3 regions of the Rahnella sp. EDr1-12 genome follow, and region 2 is predicted to be linked to each of the others. Evidence: predicted binding sites of a transcription regulator. Region 2 holds the regulator's gene; each other region holds the start of a gene.

Region 1 (7,973 bases), on a different contig from region 2:
AAAGCCCCAGTCGTTCTCTGCCGTGGCGTGATCGCCCCAGAAGCTTTTCATCATACTGACGAAGAAGTTCGGCGTGTTTTTCCAGAAATTGACCTGCCCGTCCACCAGCGGCGCTGGCGTGATCTGTTGCAGGTAATCGGTGAAATTGGTCTGTTTTTCTGACGGCAGAGGCATATAGCCCGGCAGGTTCAGCGACAGCAAACCGAGGTCGGTGTAGCCCTGAATATTGGAGTGACCGCGCAGCGCATTGACGCCACCGCCCGGCATACCAATGTTGCCGAGCAGCAGCTGGATCATCGCCGCACAACGGATGATTTGCGCGCCGCCGGTGTGGTGCGTCCAGCCCAGCGCATACAGAATGGTCGAGGTTTTATCGCGCGCGCAGGTTTCCGCCAGAATGGAACTGATCAGCAGGAAATCTTCTTTCGAAGTGCCGCACAGACGCTCTACCAGTTCCGGCGTGTAGCGGGAAACGTGCTCTTTCAGCAGATTCCAGACACAGCGCGGGTCCTGCAGGGTTTTGTCTTGTTTCGCGAAGCCTTTCTCATCGAGCTGATAATGCCAGCTTTCTTTGTTGTAGGATTTTTTCGCCGCATCAAATCCACTGAACAGCCCGTCGTTAAATTCATAGTCTTCACGCACCAGCAGGCTGGCGTTGGTGTATTCACGGACGTATTCAGTCTGAATTTTATTGTGCGTGATCAGGTAGTTGATCATCCCCAGCAGGAACGCGGTGTCGGAACCGGCGCGGATTGGCGCATAGATATCGGCCACGGCGGCGCTGCGGTTGAAACGCGGATCGACGACGATGACTTTGGCGTTATTTTTGGTTTTCGCCTCAATCACCCATTTGAACCCGACCGGGTGCGCTTCTGCGGCGTTTCCGCCCATAATCAGAATGACGTTGGCGTTTTTGATATCGACCCAGTTGTTGGTCATCGCACCGCGACCAAATGACGGCGCTAACGCCGCAACGGTCGGGCCGTGGCACAGACGCGCCTGGCAGTCGATCGCCACCATGCCCAGCGCACGGGTGAATTTCTGATCCAGCAGGCCGGTTTCGTTACTGGCCGCAGACGAACAGAGCATGCCGGTGGTCAGCCAGCGGTTAACCGTGACGTTATTGTCATTTTTCTCGACGAAGTTGGCGTCGCGGTCATCTTTCATCAGGCGGGCGATACGGGAAATCGCCTCATCCCATGAGATGCGCTGCCATTGATCAGAACCGGGCGCGCGATATTCCGGATACCTCAGACGGCCTTCGCTGTGGATGTAATCCAGCACGCCTGCGCCTTTCGGGCACAAGGAGCCACGACTGACCGGATGATCGGCGTCACCCTCTACGTGGAAGATATTTTCAGTGACGTTTTTCGCGCCGTCGCCCTGGCTGTAAATCAGCATCCCGCAACCGACTGAACAGTAGGTGCAGTTGTTGCGGGTTTCACGCGAGCGAAGCAGTTTATATTGGCGGGTTTCCGCCAGCGCGATTGTCGGGGCAAACCCCAATAATGCCGCTGTTGTGCCGGCCATACCGCCCGCACATATTTTGAATAATTGTCTTCTGCTGACTTGCATGAAAGACTCCTTCCCATCATTTGTTAACACATTGCTTTTCAAATTGCCGCTTTCCGCCGCAGTGGCGTAAGCGGTAAAATTAAGGCCTAAAGTCCTGACAGTTTGTACGGCTTATGTAGCCGGAATGTTTATAAGGTTATTGCTAATGGATGTCCATCAAGTAAACGAACTGGGCAAAAAAGATGATAAAAAAGTGACTCAGATCATCGGAGCGAGCCAAAAAACGGTGATGCAGCGCGCACATCTTGATGAGCCCAAAGATGACTGGATTGCTCAGGAAGTGCCCGTTGCGCTGGTCTATAACGGCATCTCGCACGTGGTGATGATGGCCTCGCCAAAAGATCTGGAAGCCTTTGCGCTGGGCTTTTCGCTGTCAGAAGGGATCATTGAATCCCCCGGTGACATTTTCGGGATGGAAGTGACACCCACCTGTAACGGGATAGAAGTGAATATCGAGTTATCGAGCCGCCGTTTCGCCGGGCTGAAAGAGCGCCGCCGCGCCATGGCGGGGCGCACCGGCTGCGGCGTTTGCGGCATCGAACAACTGGGTGACCTGTTCCGCCCGCTCGCGCCGCTGCCGTTTACCCAGACCTTTGCGCTGGCGAATCTGGATAACGCGCTGAATCAGCTGAAATCCGTGCAGGAAATCGGCCAGCTGACCGGCTGTACCCACGCTGCCGCGTGGATAACCTCGCAGGGCGAATTACTGGGTGGCTGTGAAGACGTAGGCCGTCACGTGGCGCTGGATAAAATGCTGGGTATGCGCGCAAAACAGAATGACTGGACATCCGGCGCGGCGCTGGTTTCCAGCCGCGCCAGCTATGAAATGGTGCAGAAAGCCGCGATGTGCGGCATCGAAATTCTGTTCGCCGTCTCCGCCGCCACCACACTCGCGGTCGAAGTCGCCGAAAAATGTCACCTGACGCTGGTCGGTTTCAGCAAACCGGGCCGGGCGACGGTGTATACGCATCCGCAAAGACTGCGTTAACGCTTTAAGCTTCACGTGCCTTTAGACAATTTAGGATTGTTTGCGGTTATCTGGTTCTAAGCCCCGTATAACAGGCGCTTACGAGTACCCGTACAAAGGGTGGAGCATAGATAATCATTTTCAATATCATTTAATTAACTATAATGATCCGACTGATTACGCGGTGCTCACAATGACGGTGCCGCCCTACACTATGGAGACGATGAACATGAGTTATTCACTGCCATCACTGCCTTACGCATACGACGCACTCGAGCCGCATTTCGACAAAGAGACGATGGAAATCCATCACTCTAAACACCACCAGGCTTACGTGAACAACGCGAACGCTGCACTGGAAAGCCTGCCAGAACTGGCAAAACTTTCTGTTGAAGAGCTGATCGCAAACCTGGACAAAGTCCCTGCGGATAAGAAAGTTGCACTGCGTAACAACGCAGGTGGCCACGCTAACCACAGCCTGTTCTGGAAAGGCCTGAAAACCGGCACCACCCTGCAGGGCGAACTGAAATCTGCTATCGAACGCGATTTCGGCAGCGTTGACGCTTTCAAAGAAACGTTTGAAAAAGCAGCAACCACTCGTTTCGGCTCCGGCTGGGCGTGGCTGGTTCTGAAAGACGGCAAACTGGCCGTTGTTTCTACTGCTAACCAGGACAGCCCGCTGATGGGCGAAGCCGTTTCCGGCGCATCCGGTTACCCGCTGCTGGGTCTGGACGTTTGGGAACACGCTTACTACCTGAAATATCAGAACAAACGCCCTGACTACATCAAAGCTTTCTGGGATGTGGTGAACTGGGACGAAGCTGCAAAACGTCTGGCTGAAGCGAAATAATTTCGCCCTGCCGCCCTTAACGGGCACGATGTTTTCGCCAATGGCGGGTCTGTGACCCGCCTTTTTTATGCCCTGCTTATTCTGCTAAAAACGTTACTCTGATCACTGTTTTACAGCGAATTATCCGCCTGGTTCCCCCCCTTTTCAGACACCGCTCGCATTAATCAAAAATACATCGCAGATCCTATTAAGTTTACCGCCAAATCTACCGATAGATTCTTCACAAAGGCGTAACAAAGCCGCCAACTTTGGCAGGGATGTTTTACGGAGAACGATTATGGGTAACGGCACGGGTCTTTCGCAGTGGATGAATAATCTCAGAGTCGGTACGAAACTGGGTCTGGGGTTTGGGTTAGTGTTAGTGATCGCCGCCGTGATCACCGTGGCGGGCATGGTCAAATTAAATGACATCAGCCAGCGCGCTGAAAAAGTGGATTTCAGTAATCAGATGAATGCATTGCTGAATGACGCCCGCCTGAGCCGCACGCTGTATCAGCTGAAATATGAACCGACGTATCTCCAGCAAAATCAGGAGAAAATCGACGCACTTTCACAGCTGATCGCTCAGTCAAAAGGCAAGCTTGAATGGGACGCCACCAGCCAGGCAAATCTCGATCAGGTACCGGTAAAAATCCGCGAATATCAGCAGGCACAAAACGCCTTTAAACAGGCCGTTGACAGAAAAGACGCCGTGCGTGCCAGCTGGAATCTTTCCGAAACCGAAGCCGTGGTAACACGTTTACAGGATCAGCTTCGCGTGGAAGATGCCGATCCGTCAATCCGTCTGTCTCTGGCAGAAGTGGTTCAGAAGCTTATCAGCGTGCGTTATTACGTGCGCGGCCTGCTGCTGAACATGGATAAAGAATCCGAAGCCACGCTGCTCAAAGCCATTGATGAAACCCAGGCAAATGCAAAAAAACTGAATGCCCTGTTACTGCCCAACCAGCAGGCCACTCTGGCTCCGCTGATGAGTGCGCTGGCGAATTATAAAAGCCACGTCGTCGCTTATATGCCCGCGTATGAAGATGAGCAGAAGAACTCGCAGTTGCTGTCAGTCAAAGCCAGTGAGATGAATACGCTGGTAGCAAAAATCTTCAAAAATGAACTGGCGAACACGCACCTCGATATCAGCCGCGCGCAAATGATGATGATGGTGATCACGCTCGTCGTCCTGCTGGCCGGTATTCTGATCGCATGGCGCATTACCCGCCAGATCACCCAGCCGCTGCGCGATACGCTGAAGACCGCCGAGCTGATTGCCAAGGGCGATTTGACGGCAGCCCATCCGACGGCGCGCCGCGACGAACTGGGTATGCTGATGAATGCGGTTTCGGCGATGAGCCAGAATCTCAGCACCATGATTTATGAGATCCGCTCGGGTGTGACGCAGGTTTCCCACGCTGCCGCAGAAATCGCGGCGGGGAATACCGATTTGTCTTCCCGTACGGAACAACAGGCAGCCGCCGTGGAAGAAACGGCAGCCAGTATGGAACAGCTGAGCGCAACGGTGAAACAGAATGCCGATAACGCCCATCACGCCAGCAAACTCGCCAGTGAAGCGTCCGGGACCGCCACGCTCGGCGGCAAACAGGTCAGCGACGTGGTCGATACCATGCAGCAGATTTCCGGCAGTTCTAAGCGCATTGCCGAAATTACGTCGGTCATCAACGGTATTGCCTTCCAGACCAACATTCTTGCGCTGAACGCCGCAGTAGAAGCTGCGCGCGCCGGAGAGCAGGGACGCGGATTCTCGGTCGTGGCTTCTGAAGTTCGTACGCTGGCACAACGCAGTGCGCAGGCCGCGAAGGAAATTGAAGGGCTGATTGCTGAGTCGGTTGAGCGTGTGAATACCGGCGCGAAGCTGGTGGAAAACACCGGCCGCACCATGCAGGACATCGTGAAATCGGTTTCTCACGTGCGCGATATTATGGGTGAGATTGCCTCGGCGTCTGACGAGCAAAGCCGGGGTATAGCGCAGATATCACAGGCGATTGTCGAGATGGACAGCACCACTCAACAGAACGCCGCGCTGGTTGAGCAATCCTCTGCCGCCGCCGATTCGCTCGAAGATCAGGCTGCCACGCTGACGCAGGCAGTATCCGTATTCCGTCTCGCTGATAACCGCAACATGCAGCACGCACCTGCCGCCAATACCCTGCGTCGCCCGACGTTACCGCCAGTGCAGAATAAATCCAGCCAGGAAAACTGGGAAACGTTCTGATATTCCCTTTCATCCGGCGTGCGTCTCCCCGACGGCGCGCCGGATGATTCTTCCTACTCACACCCTCTAATGCAGGTTATGCTGAGCTCAACGACTGATGAGTGGCGGAGACCTTATGCATTATCCCGACGTTTATATTGGTGCTATTGAGCAGTATCCCGGCTATTCCCCCAGCGCGATTGCCAAACGTCAGGTCAACGGCGGCATGGCATTAACGTCGCTGGGTCTGGAAGGCGATCAGCAGGCTGAAACGTCTTACCACGGGGGCACTGACCGCGCGCTGTGCCACTTTCCCCGCGAGCATTACGCCTGGCTGCGTCAGCAATTTCCCGAGGATGAAGAGCGCTTTCATCCGCCCGCGTTCGGCGAGAACCTTTCCACGCTGGGCATGACGGAAGAAAATGTCTTTATCGGCGATATTTTTCGCTGGGGCGACGCGCTGATTCAGGTTACGCAACCCCGCTCGCCCTGCTACAAGCTGAACCATTTTTTCGACTGCAAAAATCTGTCGCCGTTACTGCAAGACAGCGGCCGCTGCGGTTGGTTGTATCGCGTCGTGGCGACCGGAAATGTCAGTGGCGACAGGCCTCTGGAACTGATGACCCGCAACAGCGAGGTGTCGGTCGCTGAAGCGATTTCCATCGCATTTTCTATGCCGTTCGATGAAGAACAGTATCGTCGTCTGATGTCTGCTGCGGGGATTTCGGCCAGCTGGAGCAAAACGATGCAAATGCGGCTGATTAATCGCAAGATTGAGGATTTTGGACGCAGATTGTTTGGTGCGCAAGGGAAGTGATTTATAGCACCCTCCCCTGTGAAGGGGGAGGGTTGGCGTGACATTAAAATTCTTTTTTGGCGAAACCGGTCACGACTTTCAGGCCCATTTCGCGGCCCAGTGCAGTCATCGGGTGAACCACCACGATACCGCGTACGGTTTTCTTCAGCGTGCCCATATCAGCCTGTTCTTTCTTGGTGATTTCACGGCTGAACAGCTTTTCCAGTTTCTGCGCTTCGGTGCTGAGTTTTTTCACACGCACATCTTTCAGACGCGCAATCTCGGCGGCCAGCTTTTCTTTCTCTTCTTCATGTTTGGCAATCAGCTCAGAATTCCCCTGCTGAATAACGGCCGGGTCTTTGTGATTCAGTGCATCAAGCATGTCGCTGAGACGCTTGATCTCGGCTTTTTCAATTTCTTTCATGGTGACCAATTCGTGTAGTGAACAATTGGGGTAAGTGTAACAGCCCGATGCGCGAGATGCTCGATTTGTGGGGCATACATTTTCCTCTTAATACTTTCAGGATGTTTGCATCGGCATATCAGATTAAGGTGTGCGCCATCATTCTACCTCATGGAAAGAGACATCATGAACCCAACATTCAGCCGCGATCACCGTCTGGAAATGCATTTAAACAACGGCATGTTCAATGGAAAACCGCTTTATATTCATTACACGTCTGCGCAAACCTTCCCCCAGATTATCAACAGCCGTTGTTTTATGGCCCGGCCAAATTATGACCGTCGCGGCGTCGCGGCCAAACCGGGTATCTATCTTGTGCGTAGCATACATGCCTTCAATGCCGAGAAAGCGTTTCAGCAACTGTTTCTCGGCGAAGCTAAATACCGCGACAGCGCTAAGTTCTGCTTCCTCTTTACCTTCAACAGCGATCCCCATTTAACCGGACATCCTGTTTCTGCCGGAAGCAGCGTTGAAGAACTGATCCATCCCGGAAACATCAGTTTTTCAAAAATTAATATTATTTATCAGGGAATGAATCCGTTCCTGTGACTTCCAGCCCCGGCGGCAAACCGCACATCTCACAGGCGCGCTGACCAATGCGGATCATCGCCGAAATATAACGTGTGTCGAAGACATAGCAGCAGGATAACCGCAGGCCGTTGATATAACGCCCGCTCGGCGAATAGAGTTGCCCCGGCGTCATGCAGATTTTATCTTCCAGCAATTGGCGGAATAAGGTTACGCAATTCACGCCAGGCGGGAAATCCACCCAAATAACAAAACCGCCCGACGGTTGCGTCGCACGCGTTCCCTGTGGGAAATGCTGAGCAATCAGCGCGCGTGCCTGCTCGACCTGTGAGGCATAGCGCCGGCGTAAGGCGCGCAGGTGATGGTCGTAACCGCCGGATTCGAGAAATGCCGTCAGCGTTTGCGAGAGCAGCGCAGATTCAGCCATCGACGACACCGCTTTCAGCTTATGCAGCTTCGCGGCAAAACGCCCGCCTTCCATCCAGCCGATACGAAAATCCGGCGCCAGGGTTTTCGTAAAACTGGTGCAGAACAGGATCCAGCCATCGCGATCAAAGGATTTCACCGCCGGAGAGAGCGTCGCGCCGAACTGAA
Region 2 (7,973 bases):
GTCTGCGCCGCCGTGGTTATACCGCTGCATCTATCCGTGAATTCTGTCGTCGTATTGGCGTGACCAAGCAAGACAACAACGTCGAAATGATGGCGCTGGAATCCTGCATTCGCGACGATCTGAACGAGAACGCACCGCGAGCCATGGCTGTTATCAATCCGGTTAAAGTGATCATTGAAAACTTTACCGGTGATGACGTGCAACAGGTGAAAATGCCAAACCATCCGAGCAAGCCGGAAATGGGCACCCGCGACGTTCCTTTCACCCGCGAGATTTACATCGATCAGGCTGATTTCCGCGAAGAAGCTAACAAGCAGTACAAGCGTCTGGTGCTGGGCAAAGAAGTGCGCCTGCGCAATGCGTATGTGATTAAAGCGGAACGCATTGAGAAAGATGCCGAAGGGAATATCACCACTATCTTCTGTTCTTACGATATCGACACGCTGAGCAAAGATCCTGCTGATGGCCGCAAGGTGAAAGGTGTGATCCACTGGGTTTCCGCCACTGAAGGTAAGCCAGCAGAATTCCGTCTGTATGACCGTCTGTTCAGCGTAGCGAACCCCGGTCAGGCAGAGGATTTCCTGACCACCATCAACCCGGAGTCTCTGGTTATCGCTCAGGGCTTCGTTGAGCCTTCTCTGGCAGGGGCGCAGGCGGAAGTCAGCCTGCAGTTCGAGCGTGAAGGTTACTTCTGTGCCGACAGCCGCTATTCCAGCGCGGAGCATCTGGTGTTTAACCGCACCGTCGGTCTGCGCGATACCTGGGAAAGCAAACCGGTTGCCTGATTGAAGTAAGACTTATTTTTAACGCAGCTTCGGCTGCGTTTTTTTATGCCTTAAGCAATATCGAAATTGATTTCTGTCGCGAATTAATGTGTTTATGATGCGCACTTTTTAGCGGCTCTGATTAAATATCGCTGAAAGCTGAAACGTGTAAACCACAGACTTATCTTTTTAGTTATTTGATTCTTAATTGTTTTCACTTTTTTCCTCGCTTAAATTCCCACAAAGTTCTTTCTGTAATACTTTTTCATCTTTATGTGCACTTTGTCATATTTCAGAGATCAATGATGAATTACTCATTGATAATTCGCGTCGCGAAAAATACTCTACCCTTGCTTTTACGGTGACGTCTCTGACGCCCGCTTTTAATACCCGTTTGGGTTTTGCAGTTACTTTTTAGTCAAAAATGAGGAATTTCTATGCACAAGCACCTTAACCGGGGCAGGGGATCGGCTTATCTGAAACCTGTGATGTATTCTCTGGCCGGCACCTTATTGGGTGGCGGATTAATGTTTTCTGAAGAGGCAAACGCGGCGGGCTTTATTGATGATTCGACGCTCACTGGTGGCGTGTATTACTGGCAGCGCGAACGTGATCGCAAAGATCTGAATAAAACCAAAGAAGAAACCCGCCCCGACGGCTCTAAAGTCACCGTCAACAACTCTGATTACGATAAATACGCCACTAACCTTTCTCATGCCACCGCCAACCTGAATCTGGATTTCTCCTCCGGTTATGCGTGGGATATGTTCGGCATCGACGTTGCGGCTTTCACGGCAATTGAAATGGCCGAAGCCAGCGACAGCGGCCACCCGAACGAAATTGCATTCTCCTCAAAAAATCACGCCTACGATGAAGATTACTCTCGCGATAAAGGCGGAGTCAGCCTGTATAAAGCTGCCGGTAAGTTTAAGTACGGCGGCTTCTGGGGCCACGCGGGTTACATTCAGCCGACCGGCCAGACCCTGATTGCGCCGCACTGGAGTTTCATGCCGGGCACGTATCGCGGCGCAGAAGCCGGATATAAACATGATTTCGGCGAGCCGGGCGAACTGAGTTTTTCCTACATGTGGGCGGATGAATATAAATCACCGTGGCATCTGGAAATGGATGATTTCCGCCAGAATGACAAAAAAACCGGTGTTTCCTATATTCACTCGCTGGGCGCGAAATACGACTTCAAAAATGATCTGGTGCTCGAAGCCGCCTATGGCGAAGCGGAAAGCTACGTCGATCAGTATTTCGCTAAAGCCTCTTACAAACTGGATCTGCTGGGTAACCCGCTGACCACCAGCTACCAGTTCTACGGTGCAGAAGACCGCATCAGTGATAAAAACGATCCTAACAGTTTGTACGACGGGCTGGCATGGTTGCAGGCTCTGACGTTCGGTTACACCACCGGCCAGTTTGACTGGCGTCTGGAAGGGACGATGGTCAAGGCGGAGGGGAATCAGGGCTACTTCCTTCAGCGTATGACCCCAACGTATTCCTCGTCCAATGGTCGTCTCGATGTGTGGTGGGATAACCGTTCAGACTTCAACGCCAACGGCGAAAAAGCGGTATATGCCGGAGTTTTATATGATCTGGCGAAATGGGATCTGCCGGGCTTCGCGGTCGGCGGTTCTTATGTTTATGCATGGGATGCCAAGCCAAGCACCAATGCGGCTTATGACCAAAGCCAGCGTCTGAAAGAAAGTGCGTGGAGTCTGGATGCGCTTTACACCCTTCAGGAAGGGCGCGCCAAAGGCACGTTGTTTAAATTGCATTACACCCAGTATGACAACCATTCAGATATTCCGAGCTGGGGCGGTGGTTACGGCAACATCTTCCAGGATGAAAAAGATGTGAAATTTATCGTTATCGCTCCATTCACTATTTTCTGAGGTCACTATGTCGATGAATAAATTACTGCTGATCGTGACCACGTCTTTATTGCTGGCCGGTTGTTCCCAGACGTCAGGGCAGGCTGAAGATGCCAGACTGCGTAAGGCTTACAGCGCCTGCATCAACACTGCCGAAGGTTCGCCGGACAAACTTGCATCCTGCCAGGCGGTTCTTAACGTTCTGAAGGAAGAGAAAGCTCACCAGCAGTTTGCACAACAGGAAACGGTACGCGTGCTGGATTACCAGCGCTGCCTGACGGCACGCAAAACCGGTGACGGGCAGGCTTACGCCGCCGATTGTGGAAAAATCTGGAAGGAAATTAAAGCCAATAACTCACCCGTGCCGGTGCAGTAGACCTCATCAATCACCTGAAGGTGAGACAGAAAACCCCGGCTTGCCGGGGTTTTTTATGTCTGTCATCGCTGATAAACGGGCATAAAAAAACCGCTTTTCAGCGGTTAATTTTGGTCGATATCAACGAGCCCGGCAGATTACTGCGCAGGTTTATCATTGTGCAAAGAGTCATCTTCGCGGCAGTCGCCTGCTTCACAGTGGCCGTACAGGTACAGGCTGTGGTTGGTCAGTTTGATACCGTGTTTTTTAGCAATTTCGCGCTGACGACCTTCAATGTATTCGTCACGGAATTCAATAACACGGCCACAATCTAAGCAAATCAGGTGATCGTGATGGTGTTGCTGAGTCAGTTCGAACACGGACTTGCCGCCTTCGAAGTTATGGCGGGTCACGATACCGGCGTCATCAAACTGGTTCAGAACGCGGTAAACCGTCGCCAGACCAATCTCTTCACCCATATCAATCAATTGTTTGTACAGATCTTCCGCACTAACGTGATGACCTTCCGGCGCTTGCAACACTTCCAGGATTTTAAGGCGCGGAAGCGTGACTTTTAAGCCGGCTTTCTTCAGTGCGGTGTTGTTGTCAGTCATGCGGATTCAGTCCTGTTACTATGTGCTAATCAAGTTGAGGCATGGAGCCTGTGGCATCAGCGGCACAAAATTCTTCGATTAGGATCCTTCTTTTAACGGAAGTGTGCCGATCCCCTAAACGATAGCCTGTTAATAAAGATCACTAAATGCCAGTCACATAAGACAATGCAACGACTTGATCGATAGAAAAAACAGATGAACTCAGTGTACCTTGATACCACCGAAAGTAACAATTTTGTTGTGGCTAAATTGTTAATTTCAGTAATAGTTTGGCCCTTCAATTGTAGAATAAATCCTCAGGGCCAACAGGGTTTTTAGCCAATAATTTCTGAAAGGCTCAATTCTTCAGTAATTTGCTTAACCCAGGCGTCAACGCGCTCATTGGTTAATTCCGGCTGACGGTCTTCATCAATAGCCAGTCCGATGAAATGTTTATCATCTGCCAGACCTTTGGATGCTTCGAAGTGATAGCCTTCGGTTGGCCAGTGACCCACAATCACCGCGCCGCGTGGCTCAATGATGTCGCGCACGGTGCCCAGCGCATCACAGAAATATTCTGCGTAGTCTTCCTGATCGCCGCAACCAAACAGCGCAACCAGCTTACCTTCGAAATCTATCTCTTCCAGGCTTGGGAAGAAGTCGTCCCAGTCACACTGAGCTTCACCGTAATACCAGGTTGGAATACCGATCAGCAAAATATCGAATTTTTCCAGATCCTCTTTGCTGCTCTTCGCAATGTCATGCACCTCTGCAACATCTTTACCCAGTTGTTTCTGGATCATTTTTGCGATGTTTTCGGTGTTACCTGTATCGGATCCAAAGAAGATTCCTACTACGGCCATAAGATGTCTAACCTCTTGTTCTCAATGATAAGCCCTACATTGCAGGCAATAATAGTGCTGATAATAGCAAACTCGTGAGGCGGAGAATATGCTTCTGCTCGCCTTCTTAACTGACGAATAAGTTTATCGGGCAATCTTTTTAAGTGGTATCGCCTTCGTGTGCTTTTAATCCAGATAAAATCCTCAAAATTGACGGGGTTAAAAGCAAAGTGAAGAAATATATCTTAACAATACTAAATTTTAAGCACGTCCCGCCGATAGATGATGCGAGAGCAATCTCAACATAATAAAGAAATCGATGCCCGGAGAGGTGTTCAAACATGTCCTGGGGCACTTGCCTGATGGTTACTTGTCTTGATTCTCCGCATCCCCCTCAATCCTCAGACCAGAAACAGTCATGTTTCGAGAGAGGCATATCGTGCAGTTTTTAAAAAATATCACCATCAGGGCCGCGTTATTAACCATTCTTGGCGTTTTCTGCGTTATGTGGGCGGGTGTATCCCTTTACACCGTCAACTCACTGAATACGCTGACGCAAAACACCCGCAACAGTTCTGAGCTCGTCAACAATATGGCGCTGATCAGCAAAGGAAATGATCAGTATTTTCGTACCGTAACCCGCTTAAGCCGTGCGGTGTCGCAGCTTCAGGCCGATCCGACCAAAGGGCCGGAAATTTTTGATACCGCAAAACAATCCCTTGAAGCCCTGACGCAGGCGCAGGCGGATTTCAAAGCGGCCCCGCATCCGGGGCTGGAAGATTCAGCGGTTCAGGAATTACTCACCAGTTGGGAAAGTCTGATAACGCAGGGCGTGAAGCCGTTATTTGAGGCGGCCAGCAGCAAAAATATCGATGCGTACAATCAGCTGGCGCAGTCTGGCGTTCCGGCGTTAAGCCGTGATTTCGGGGCTGCCATGCAAAAAGTCAGCAGCCAGATCGCGGTGGATTTCAGCGCGGCGCAAACGGAGTCTAATCATCTGACTAATCTCAGCAAAGTGATTCAGATCACCGCGTTTGTTATTGGGCTGATTATCCTGCTGCTGACCGATCGCTATCTGGTGATGGCGTTAGTCAAACCGCTGGATAAACTCCGCGATCAGTTCGCGCTGATTGCCAGTGGTGACCTGACGCATAGCATGGAAGAGTTCGGTAAAAACTGCGCCGGTAAGTTGATTCCTTTGCTGAACATCATGCAAGCCAGTCTGGTGAATACCGTTCAAACCATCCGTAACTGCACGAACAATATTTACCAGGGCGCGTCTGAAATTTCTGCCGGCAATAACGATCTCTCTTCCCGTACCGAAGAGCAGGCGTCTGCGCTGGAAGAGACGGCGGCCAGCATGGAAGAGCTGACAGCCACGGTGAAACACAATGCTGACAACGCGCATCACGCCAGCCAGCTGGTGATAGAAGCTTCTACCACGGCGCAGAAGGGCGGCAGTATTGTCGCGGATGTGGTCAGCACCATGAAAGATATTTCAGGCAGCTCGAAGAAAATCGCGGAGATTACCTCGGTCATCAACAGTATCGCCTTCCAGACCAACATTCTGGCGCTGAATGCCGCGGTTGAAGCCGCCCGTGCAGGCGAACAGGGCCGCGGGTTCGCCGTGGTCGCCAGCGAAGTGCGCAATCTGGCACAGCGTAGTGCGCAGGCAGCAAAAGAGATTGAGTCGCTGATCAGCGAATCCGTTTCCCGCGTTGACAGCGGTTCCAAACTGGTCGAAAACGCCGGTCAGACCATGAATGAAGTGGTGCGTTCGATCACACACGTCACGGATATTATGGCCGAAATCGCGTCAGCATCTGATGAGCAAAGTAAAGGCATCAGCCAGGTAGCTGTGGCCGTGACGCAGATGGACAGCGTCACGCAGCAGAACGCCGCGCTGGTTGAACAGGCGTCTCAGGCCGCCGTCTCTCTGGAAGAGCAGGCTGCATTGCTGAACAACGCCGTCGCGACCTTTAAACTCAGCGACAGCGTGACGCGCGTTGGGGCAAAACCGACCGGTAAGATGCCAGCGCCGTTATTGCGACCGGACACAGGAATGATGTCGGCGAAGGGTGCTGAAAACTGGGAAACGTTCTGAGTGGGAAGAAGGAAGTTAGCCGGGAATAAGTAAGAAAAAACAAACGGGTAGCCTGAGAAGGTTACCCGTTTTCAATCAGCCTTCATGACCGTTAAGATGCGCAAGCAGCATCTCTTCAATCAATTCGCTACGACTGATATTGCGTTCTTCTGCCAGCTTATTGAGGGTATCAACAGCATCGGCGTTCATTTTCAGCTCCACGCGACGCAGACCGCTCGCTTTATCGCGGCGTAACTGATTGCGCTTGTTGATCCTGAGCTGTTCATCACGGGATAGCGGATTTGTTTTTGGACGCCCCGGACGGCGGTCATCTGCGAACAGATCAATCGTCGTGCGATCCAGTTGTTCTTTTGCCATAGGTAGCGGTACAACCAGGGAAGTTTTTACATCGGAAAACGGCAAGCCGATTCCTGACGAGCGTTTCACACATTTTGGGCTAAGAAACCCTGACCCAATTCACCTCCCGCCACTCGACCTGAGTGAAACGGGGCGGCAAAAATTATAGCGCGCAATCATACCCTAGCGCGCCTGGGGTTCACAACGCCTGATTGCCCTGATTTCATGATAACTTCTGACGTTGTGCAGACTTTTTGCACAATTTATCCCCAGGATGTTAAACCTCAGGCTGCATCGATGAAACGATGCACAGCGCGCAACACCGCCTCAGGTTTTTCCGCATGCACCCAGTGACCGGCACCGGCCACCACATGCGCTTTCGCCTGCGGGAACTGGCGGGCAATGGCGCTGCGATATTCATCCTGTACATACGGCGATAACCCGCCACGGATAAACAGCGCCGGGTGATCCCACGCCGGGACGTCTTCCCAGCCGGTAATGGTGTCGTATTGACTGAGCAACACCGGCACGTTGAAGCGCCATTCTCCCTGCGCGAACGATTTCAGCAGGAACTGGATCACACCGTCTTCCTTTATATGCTCGCGCATACACTCCGTGGCGGACGTGCGGTCGCGCAGCCCTGTTTTCGTTACTGCGTTGATCGCCGCAAAAATCTCGTCATGGCGGCGCACATGGTAATCCACCGGCGCGACATCTATGGCAATCAGCTTTTCGATGCGATCGGGGATAAGCGCCGTCAGCGCCATCGCCGCTTTTCCGCCCATTGAATGGCCAATAACGATGATTTTTTGGAAACCGACGTCATCCAGCGTTTCCACTAAATCCTGCGCCATCGCGGCGTAAGACATCTCATCCGCGCGGCCGGACTGGCCGTGATTACGCAAATCAACCTGCAACACTCTATGCTGTTGTTTCAGGTCGCGGGCCAGAATGCCCAGATTATCAAGGGTTCCGAACAAACCGTGGATTAACAAAACCGGCAGGGCAGTGCTGCCAGCCACTTCAGGTTCTTGCAGGCGATAATGTAATTTCATGGCGAAGTTCATACAGATAAACAATCTCATTAGGTTATCATGAG
Region 3 (7,973 bases), on a different contig from region 2:
GCCAGTTCCGGCTCAAAGCAGAGTTTTTCCAGCAAATCGAGAGAGATTTCCAGACGATCGGCCTCTTCGGCATCGACGTTAATGCCGATGTCGTAGCTGCGGGCCAGCAAGGTCAGCGACAGCAGGCGGGGGTAAAGTTCTTCCATGACGCGTTCGTACTGCGCACGGCTGTAGCGCGGGTGCAGGGCGGAAAGTTTGATGGAAATGCCGGGGCCTTCATAAATGCCACGGCCATTGGAGGCTTTACCGATCGCGTGGATCGCCTGCTGGTAAGACTGCAAATAGGCCTGCGCGTCTTTTTCTGTCAGCGCGGCTTCACCCAGCATGTCGTAGGAATAACGGAAACCTTTGTCTTCGTGCTTGCGGGCATTGGCCAGCGCTTCGGCAATGGTTTCGCCGGTCACGAACTGTTCGCCCATCAGGCGCATGGCCATGTCCACGCCTTTACGGATCAGCGGCTCGCCGCCTTTACCGATAATGCGGCTGAGAGATTTAGACAGGCTGGTCTCGTTGTGCGTGGCCACCAGTTTGCCGGTGAACAGCAGACCCCAGGTGGCGGCGTTGACGAACAGCGACGGGCTGCGGCCCAGGTGAGAGTGCCAGTTACCGTTGCTGATTTTGTCGCGGATCAGCGCATCGCGCGTCGGTTTATCGGGAATGCGCAGCAGGGCTTCCGCCAGACACATCAGCGCCACGCCTTCCTGCGAGGAAAGTGAGAACTCCTGCAACAGGCTTTGCACCATACCGGCACGGCCATTGGCGCTCTTCTGGTTACGCAGTTTGGTGGCGATGTCGGCAGCCAGTTTCTGCGCTGCGTCATGAAGCGGCGCAGGTAAACGCGCCTGTTCGAGCAGCATGGAAACGGCTTCCGGCTCAGGGCGGCGATAGGCGGCGGTGATTGCTGAACGGCTGACGGACTGCGGCTGGATCTGCTCGGCAAAATCGAGGAAGGGCTGATGTGATTCCTGAACCGTCAGCGGCGGGGTATCGTCGGCGTTTTCAGCCGCAGCGCCGTTCAGCGCGGGGATTTCCGGCAGCGCGTCGCCATTTTCCAGCCGTTCAAGATAGGAAAAGATCGCCTGTTTGATCAGCCAGTGCGGCGTGCGGTCAATTTGCTGTGCGGCCACTTTAAGCCTGTCGCGCGTGCCTTCGTCCAGCTTCACGCCCATCGTCGTCATACCCATGCGCCAATACTCCATATAAAGAGGTTCAGGTGATTTCATTATGTTTATGGCAAGCAATATCTTCTATGTTGCAACCTTGTGCAACCTCATTCACGCAGGAAGTCTGCCTGATGTGATTTGGCTGGCATTTTTAACATCTTAACAACCGCGCTGACCTCACAGAGGCCGCTGTGCGGGTTCCTTCGTGATGCTGTGGAGGGTGCAACCTTTGCGTCTGTAACGTGCAACCGGTTATCAGAATAAGTGTGATGGAGCGTGAAGTTTGTGTATCTGATTTGTTAATTATCTTGAATTCAATGGTGTGCTAAACCAGTATCCGCCCGACAGGAAATTTGAATAAAAACCTGATTACCCACCTGTAAAAAGAAAAAATATGGAGAGTAATGCTGCATCCTTTACGGGTTTCAGCCATCATCTCGCCCCGGCATGAGCTTGACCGCGTTTATTGCCGCGTCAGGACAGACAGGTGCCGGCCTGCATGGAATATGCATCGCTCATAAGCACGACAAATAACAAGAAGTGGAGAAAACAATGACAATGAACACACCGATGCTGGTGACGTTTTGTGTTTATATTTTCGGGATGATTTTGATTGGACTCATCGCGTATTTACGGACCAAAAACTTTGATGATTATATTCTGGGTGGCCGCAGTTTAGGCAGCGTGGTGACCGCGCTTTCCGCCGGGGCGTCGGACATGAGCGGCTGGCTGCTGATGGGGTTGCCGGGGGCGATTTTTATTTCCGGCATTTCCGAAAGCTGGATTGCCATCGGCCTGACCATCGGCGCGTATCTGAACTGGAAACTGGTGGCAGGGCGTTTACGTGTGCATACCGAAGCCAACAATAACGCGCTGACCCTGCCGGATTACTTTACCCATCGTTTTGAAGATTCCAGCAAACTGCTGCGCATTATCTCGGCGGTGGTGATCCTGGTCTTTTTCACCATCTATTGCGCCTCCGGCATTGTGGCCGGTGCGCGTTTGTTTGAAAGTACCTTCGGCATGACCTACCAGACCGCGTTGTGGGCGGGGGCGGCTGCAACTATCATTTATACCTTTATCGGGGGCTTTCTGGCCGTCAGCTGGACGGACACCGTGCAGGCCAGTCTGATGATTTTTGCACTGATCCTGACGCCGGTGATCGTCATCCTCGCGGTTGGCGGTATTGATACCTCAATGATGGTCATTCAGGCTAAAAACCCGCAATACACCGACATGTTCAAGAACATGAATCTGGTGGCTATCCTGTCGCTGCTGGGCTGGGGGCTGGGCTATTTCGGCCAGCCGCACATTCTGGCGCGTTTCATGGCGGCGGATTCTCACCGTACCATTCGCAGCGCGCGCCGCATCAGCATGACGTGGATGATTCTGTGTCTGGCGGGCACCATCGCGGTCGGCTTCTTCGGCATTGCGTACTTCAGCAATAATCCGGGCCAAGCGGGGAACGTGACGCAAAACGGTGAGCGCGTGTTTATCGAACTGGCGAAACTGCTGTTCAATCCGTGGATTGCCGGTGTTTTACTGTCCGCGATCCTGGCTGCGGTGATGAGTACGCTGAGCTGTCAGTTGCTGGTGTGCTCCAGTGCTATCACCGAAGACCTGTATAAAGCGTTTCTGCGCAAGGGCGCGAGCCAGCGTGAGCTGGTGTGGATTGGTCGTCTGATGGTTCTGGTGGTGGCGCTGGTGGCGATTGCGCTGGCGGCAAACCCTGAAAACCGCGTGCTGGGTCTGGTGAGTTACGCCTGGGCAGGCTTTGGTGCGGCATTCGGCCCCGTTATCCTGATCTCGGTGATGTGGAAACGCATGACCCGCAACGGCGCGCTGGCCGGGATGGTGGTCGGTGCGGCTACCGTGATTTTGTGGAAGCAGTACGGCTGGGCCGAGCTGTATGAAATCATCCCCGGCTTTATCTTCGCCTCGCTGGCTATCTGGATTGTCAGCCTGACCGGCAGCAAGCCGTCAAAAGCGGTTGAAGAACGTTTCAACACGGCGGAAGCCGAATACAACAGCATCTGATTTTCGCCCCGGGCGGTGAATCAGACAGTGACCTCACGGAGCCTTCAGGGCTCCGTTTTCTTTTACGGCACCCTGTATCCGGGGTGCTGAAACAACCGGCAATATTTTTTCGTGCGCTTTTCCCCTCCCGTGCTCAAAAAACAGCATGCGGCCTCTTGTATTTATCTCGCCAGGAATGATAATCACTATCGTTTCGATTTTACTTTTCTTTACAGAGTGCTTGCACAAACTGTAAGTCATTTGTTCTACGGGAGTTCCGCTATGTTCGTTCCGTTTCTCATTATGTTCCGCGAAGGGCTGGAAGCCGCGCTTATCGTCAGCCTGATCGCCAGTTATCTGAAACGGACGCAGCGCGGGCAGTGGCTCGGCGTGGTCTGGATTGGCGTGATCGTGGCGGCAGCATTGTGTCTGGCGCTGGGTATTTTCATCAATGAAACCACCGGCGAGTTTCCGCAAAAGCAGCAGGAGCTGTTCGAAGGCATTGTGGCGGTTGTGGCCGTCTGCATTCTGACCTACATGGTGTTCTGGATGCGTAAGGTGTCGCGTTCAATCAAAGTACATCTGGAAGGCGCGATTGATAACGCGCTCAACTCCAGCCGCGGGCAGGGCTGGGCGCTGGTGGCGATGGTGTTCTTTGCGGTGGCGCGCGAAGGGCTGGAATCGGTGTTCTTCCTGCTGGCTGCGTTCCAGCAAGACGTGGGTATCGAAGCGCCGATTGGCGCACTGCTCGGCCTGGGCGCGGCGATCGTGCTCGGTTTCCTCATCTATTACGGCGGCGTGAAGCTGCATCTGGCGAAATTCTTTAAATGGACCAGCCTGTTTATTCTGTTTGTCGCCGCCGGTCTGGCTGCGGGCGCGATCCGCGCGTTTCACGAAGCAGGGTTGTGGAACCGTATGCAGGATATCGCCTTTGACCTGAGCGGGACGCTCTCCACGCACTCTTTATTCGGAACCTTGCTGGAAGGCATGTTCGGGTATCAGGAAGCGCCGACAGTCAGTGAAGTCGCGGTGTATTTCCTGTATCTGATCCCGGCGCTGTTCCTGTTCTTTATGCCGCAGAGCAAATCGCCTGTGGCCGCTGCGGCATCTGCCGGGCACAAAACACAACGCTGATTTTACGTTAATTGTCTCTTCACACAGTTTGTCATGGAGTGGTACATGTCCTATTCATCCCCGCTGTTTCGCCGTAAAGCTTTACAGATTGCACTGTTGTCTCTGCCCGCTTTTGCGCTGAGCGCCAACGTGCTGGCTGCTGATGTTCGTCAGGTAAAAATTACCGTTAATGATAAACAGTGTGAACCGATGGCGCTGACCGTGCCTGCCGGTAAAACGCAGTTTGTCGTGCATAACGCCAGCCAGAAAGGTCTGGAATGGGAAATTCTCAAAGGCGTGATGGTGGTGGAAGAGCGCGAAAATATCGCGCCAGGTTTCACCCAGAAAATGACGGCTAACCTGGAACCGGGCGAATACGACATGACCTGCGGTCTGCTGAGCAATCCAAAAGGCAAACTGACCGTGACCGCAGAAGGCGCAGCGGCCGCCACCAAACCGGACGCCATGGCGCTGGTTGGCCCGATTGCGGAATACAAAGTCTATGTGACTCAACAGGTGGGTGAACTGGTTTCCCACACCAAAGCGTTCACTGAGGCGATTAAAAAGGGCGACCTGAAAAAAGCGCAATCCCTGTACGCTTCTACCCGCGTTTATTACGAGCGCATTGAGCCCATCGCCGAACTGTTCTCCGATCTGGATGGCAGCATCGACGCCCGTGAAGACGATTTCGAGAAAAAAGCGGAAGATCCTAACTTCACCGGTTTCCACCGTCTGGAGAAAATCCTCTTCGCCGATAAAACCACCCAGGGCACCGAGAAATTTGCCGATAAGTTGTACGCCGATACGGTGGATCTGCAAAAACGCATTACCGATCTGACCTTCCCGCCAAGCAAAGTGGTCGGCGGGGCAGCGGGTCTTATCGAAGAAGTGGCATCCAGCAAAATCAGCGGTGAAGAAGACCGTTACAGCCGCACCGACTTGTGGGATTTCCGTGCCAACCTCGATGGCGCTCAGAAAATCGTTAACCTGCTGCGTCCGTTGCTGGAAAAAGCCGACAAACCGTTGCTGGATAAAATCGACGCTAACTTCAAAACCGTCGATACGCTGCTGGATAAATACAAAACCAAAGACGGTTATGAGAATTACGAAAAACTGTCTGATGCAGACCGTAACGCAATGAAAGGGCCAATCACCACCCTGGCAGAAGATTTAGCCAAACTGCGTGGTGTTCTTGGTTTAGATTGATTTTTCAGCGCCTTTCCCCTGACCGGGAAGGGCGCTTTTAAATTTCCGAGGCAGAGTAATGAGTCATAAAAACAATAATCAGGATGACGTTTCTTCTTCACGCCGCAGTTTACTCAAAGGCGTGGGATTGTTAGGCGGGGCATTTGCCCTGGGCGGCGCATCCACTGTGCAGGCCGAAAAAACACCCGGTGCAAAACCAGAGTACACACCAGGTACGGTGTCCCCGGACGAACGCTGGGGCAGGCAGCCTTACTATGGTGAACATCAGGCCGGTATTCTGACGCCACAACAGGCGTCGATGATGCTGGTGGCGTTTGATGTGCTGGCGACAACGAAGGCCGATCTGGAGCGTCTGTTCCGGCTGCTCGACACCCGTTTCAGCTTCCTGACCACCGGTGGCACCGCGCCTTCTGTGGATCCTAAATTCCCGCCGATGGATTCCGGCGTCATGGGTAGCGAGATTTATCCGGATAATCTCACCCTGACGCTCTCCGCCGGTGATTCCCTGTTCGATGAACGTTTTGGGCTGGCCGCGCACAAGCCGCTGAAACTTCAGCGCATGGCGCGTTTCCCGAACGATTCTCTTGATGCCAAACTTTGCCACGGCGATTTGCTGCTGCAAATTTGCGCCAACAACAGCGATACCGTGGTTCATGCGCTGCGTGACATCATCAAATACACGCCGGATTTGCTCAGCGTGCGCTGGCGCCGCGACGGGTTTATTTCGTCCCACGCTGCGCGCAGCCAGGGCAAAGAAACGCCGATCAACCTGCTGGGCTTTAAAGACGGCACGGCCAATCCTGACAGTAAAGACAAGGCGCTGATGGACAAAGCCATCTGGGTTACTGCCGATCAGGGCGAACCGGCCTGGACCGTCGGCGGCAGCTATCAGGCCACCCGGATTATCCCGTTCCACGTCGAATTCTGGGACCGCACGCCGTTGCAGGAGCAGCAGACCATCTTTGGCCGCCACAAGGCCACAGGTGCGCCGCTGGGCATGGAAAAAGAGCACGACGTGCCGGATTACACTAAAGATCCGGAAGGGAAGGTGATCCCACTGGATGCGCACATTCGTCTGGCTAACCCGCGCACCAAGGCCACTGACGATAATCTGATGCTGCGCCGTGGATACAGCTATTCTCTGGGCGTCACCAATTCCGGCCAACTGGAGATGGGTCTGCTGTTCGTCTGCTTCCAGCACGATCTGGAAAAAGGCTTTCTCACGGTACAAAAACGCCTGAACGGCGAACCGCTCGAAGAGTATATCCGCCCGACAGGCGGCGGCTTCTTCTTCACGCTGCCAGGTGTGCAGGATGAGAAACATTATCTCGGACAAACGCTGATCGAGGCGTAATCCCTGCTCCTCCTTCCTGCCGGAAGGAGGAGTCCCGCTGTATGTTGTGACCACGCGATTGTGACCACGCGATTGTGAAAAACTAGTTGTGGAAAAAGCCCTCTGGCTGATGCGCGGTTTAACTGAGTTTGTGTAATCTGTTCATCTAACATCAACAGAATCAGTGAAACCCTGACATGCCCCAATTGAATCCTCCCGCAGAAACCAGCCCGTTATGGCGGCTGACCGCAGCCACTTTGTGTACCGGCATTCTGGCCGGTCTGGGCGGCATGCTGCTGGCGCTGCTGCTGCATTTCATCCAGCACCTTGCGTTTGGCTACAGCCCCGACTTTATCATCAGCAACGAAAGCTTTTTACAGGGTGTCAGCGAGGCCACGCGCTCGCGGCGTCTGGCGGTGCTGGTCTTGTGTGGCGCCGTGGCGGGGTTCGGCTGGTGGGCGCTTTACCGCTGGGGCAAGCCGCTGGTCAGCATTGCGGCGGCGGTGAAATCTGATCAACCGCGTATGCCTCTTGTCAGCACCACGCTCCATGCGTTGCTGCAAATTATTACCGTGGCGCTCGGTTCGCCGCTCGGGCGCGAAGTCGCGCCGCGCGAGATCGGGGCGGTGTCTGCCAGCTGGCTGGCCGGGCGGTTCAGCCTGACGGTGCGTGAAACGCAGATCATGATTGCCTGCGGGGCAGGCGCCGGGCTGGCGGCGGTGTATAACGTGCCGCTGGGTGGCGCGGTGTTTGTACTTGAAGTGTTGCTCGGCGCGTTCAGCTGGCGGTTGCTGTTACCGGCTATCGCGACTTCCTCCATTGCGGCGCTGGTGGCGTGGATCGGGCTTGGCAATGAATCGCAGTATCATCTGATGCAACTGAATACCACGCCCTCGCTGATGGTCTGGTCAGTGGTGATGGGGCCGGTATTTGGCGTGGCCGCATACGGGTTTACGCGCATGACCAACCGCGCAAAAGCGCAGGCACCGCGCGATGCCCGGCTGATTATTTTCAATCTGCTGAACTTTGCGTTCATCGGCATTCTGGCGGGCTGGTTGCCGCAATTGCTGGGCAACGGGAAGGGGCCAGCACAGCTCAGTTTTGATAATCAGATTACGGTGGCGCTGGCGGCAACGGTGCTG

The links. Region 2 encodes Fur, which represses iron uptake genes when iron is present. Its sites were predicted from a motif close to ATAATAATGAGAACNACTATCAA; they were not measured.
Region 1: sodA (superoxide dismutase [Mn]) is a predicted target of Fur. The motif match lies at 2,671-2,693, and genes of this name have one in related genera.
Region 3: efeU (iron uptake transporter permease EfeU) is a predicted target of Fur. The motif match lies at 3,370-3,392, and genes of this name have one in related genera.

The regions. Positions count from the first base shown of each region.
Region 1 is NZ_JBLZNY010000004.1:285,490-293,462, forward strand. Features, by position in the region: gene fdnG (formate dehydrogenase-N subunit alpha) at 1-1,575, opposite strand, end outside; gene fdhD (formate dehydrogenase accessory sulfurtransferase FdhD) at 1,721-2,563, shown strand; gene sodA (superoxide dismutase [Mn]) at 2,772-3,392, shown strand; gene ACO0U8_RS17995 (methyl-accepting chemotaxis protein) at 3,670-5,613, shown strand; gene yiiM (6-hydroxyaminopurine reductase) at 5,729-6,409, shown strand; gene ACO0U8_RS18005 (YibL family ribosome-associated protein) at 6,453-6,812, opposite strand; gene ACO0U8_RS18010 (hypothetical protein) at 6,978-7,400, shown strand; gene ACO0U8_RS18015 (PLP-dependent aminotransferase family protein) at 7,369-7,973, opposite strand, start outside.
Region 2 is NZ_JBLZNY010000001.1:1,055,065-1,063,037, reverse strand. Features, by position in the region: gene glnS (glutamine--tRNA ligase) at 1-785, shown strand, start outside; gene chiP (chitoporin ChiP) at 1,253-2,665, shown strand; gene chiQ (ChiQ/YbfN family lipoprotein) at 2,679-3,020, shown strand; gene fur (ferric iron uptake transcriptional regulator) at 3,158-3,613, opposite strand; gene fldA (flavodoxin FldA) at 3,928-4,455, opposite strand; gene ACO0U8_RS05015 (methyl-accepting chemotaxis protein) at 4,874-6,538, shown strand; gene ybfE (LexA regulated protein) at 6,614-6,895, opposite strand; gene ybfF (esterase) at 7,159-7,941, opposite strand.
Region 3 is NZ_JBLZNY010000006.1:93,312-101,284, forward strand. Features, by position in the region: gene putA (trifunctional transcriptional regulator/proline dehydrogenase/L-glutamate gamma-semialdehyde dehydrogenase) at 1-1,184, opposite strand, end outside; gene putP (sodium/proline symporter PutP) at 1,716-3,200, shown strand; gene efeU (iron uptake transporter permease EfeU) at 3,462-4,313, shown strand; gene efeO (iron uptake system protein EfeO) at 4,359-5,498, shown strand; gene efeB (iron uptake transporter deferrochelatase/peroxidase subunit) at 5,557-6,852, shown strand; gene ACO0U8_RS20100 (chloride channel protein) at 7,029-7,973, shown strand, end outside.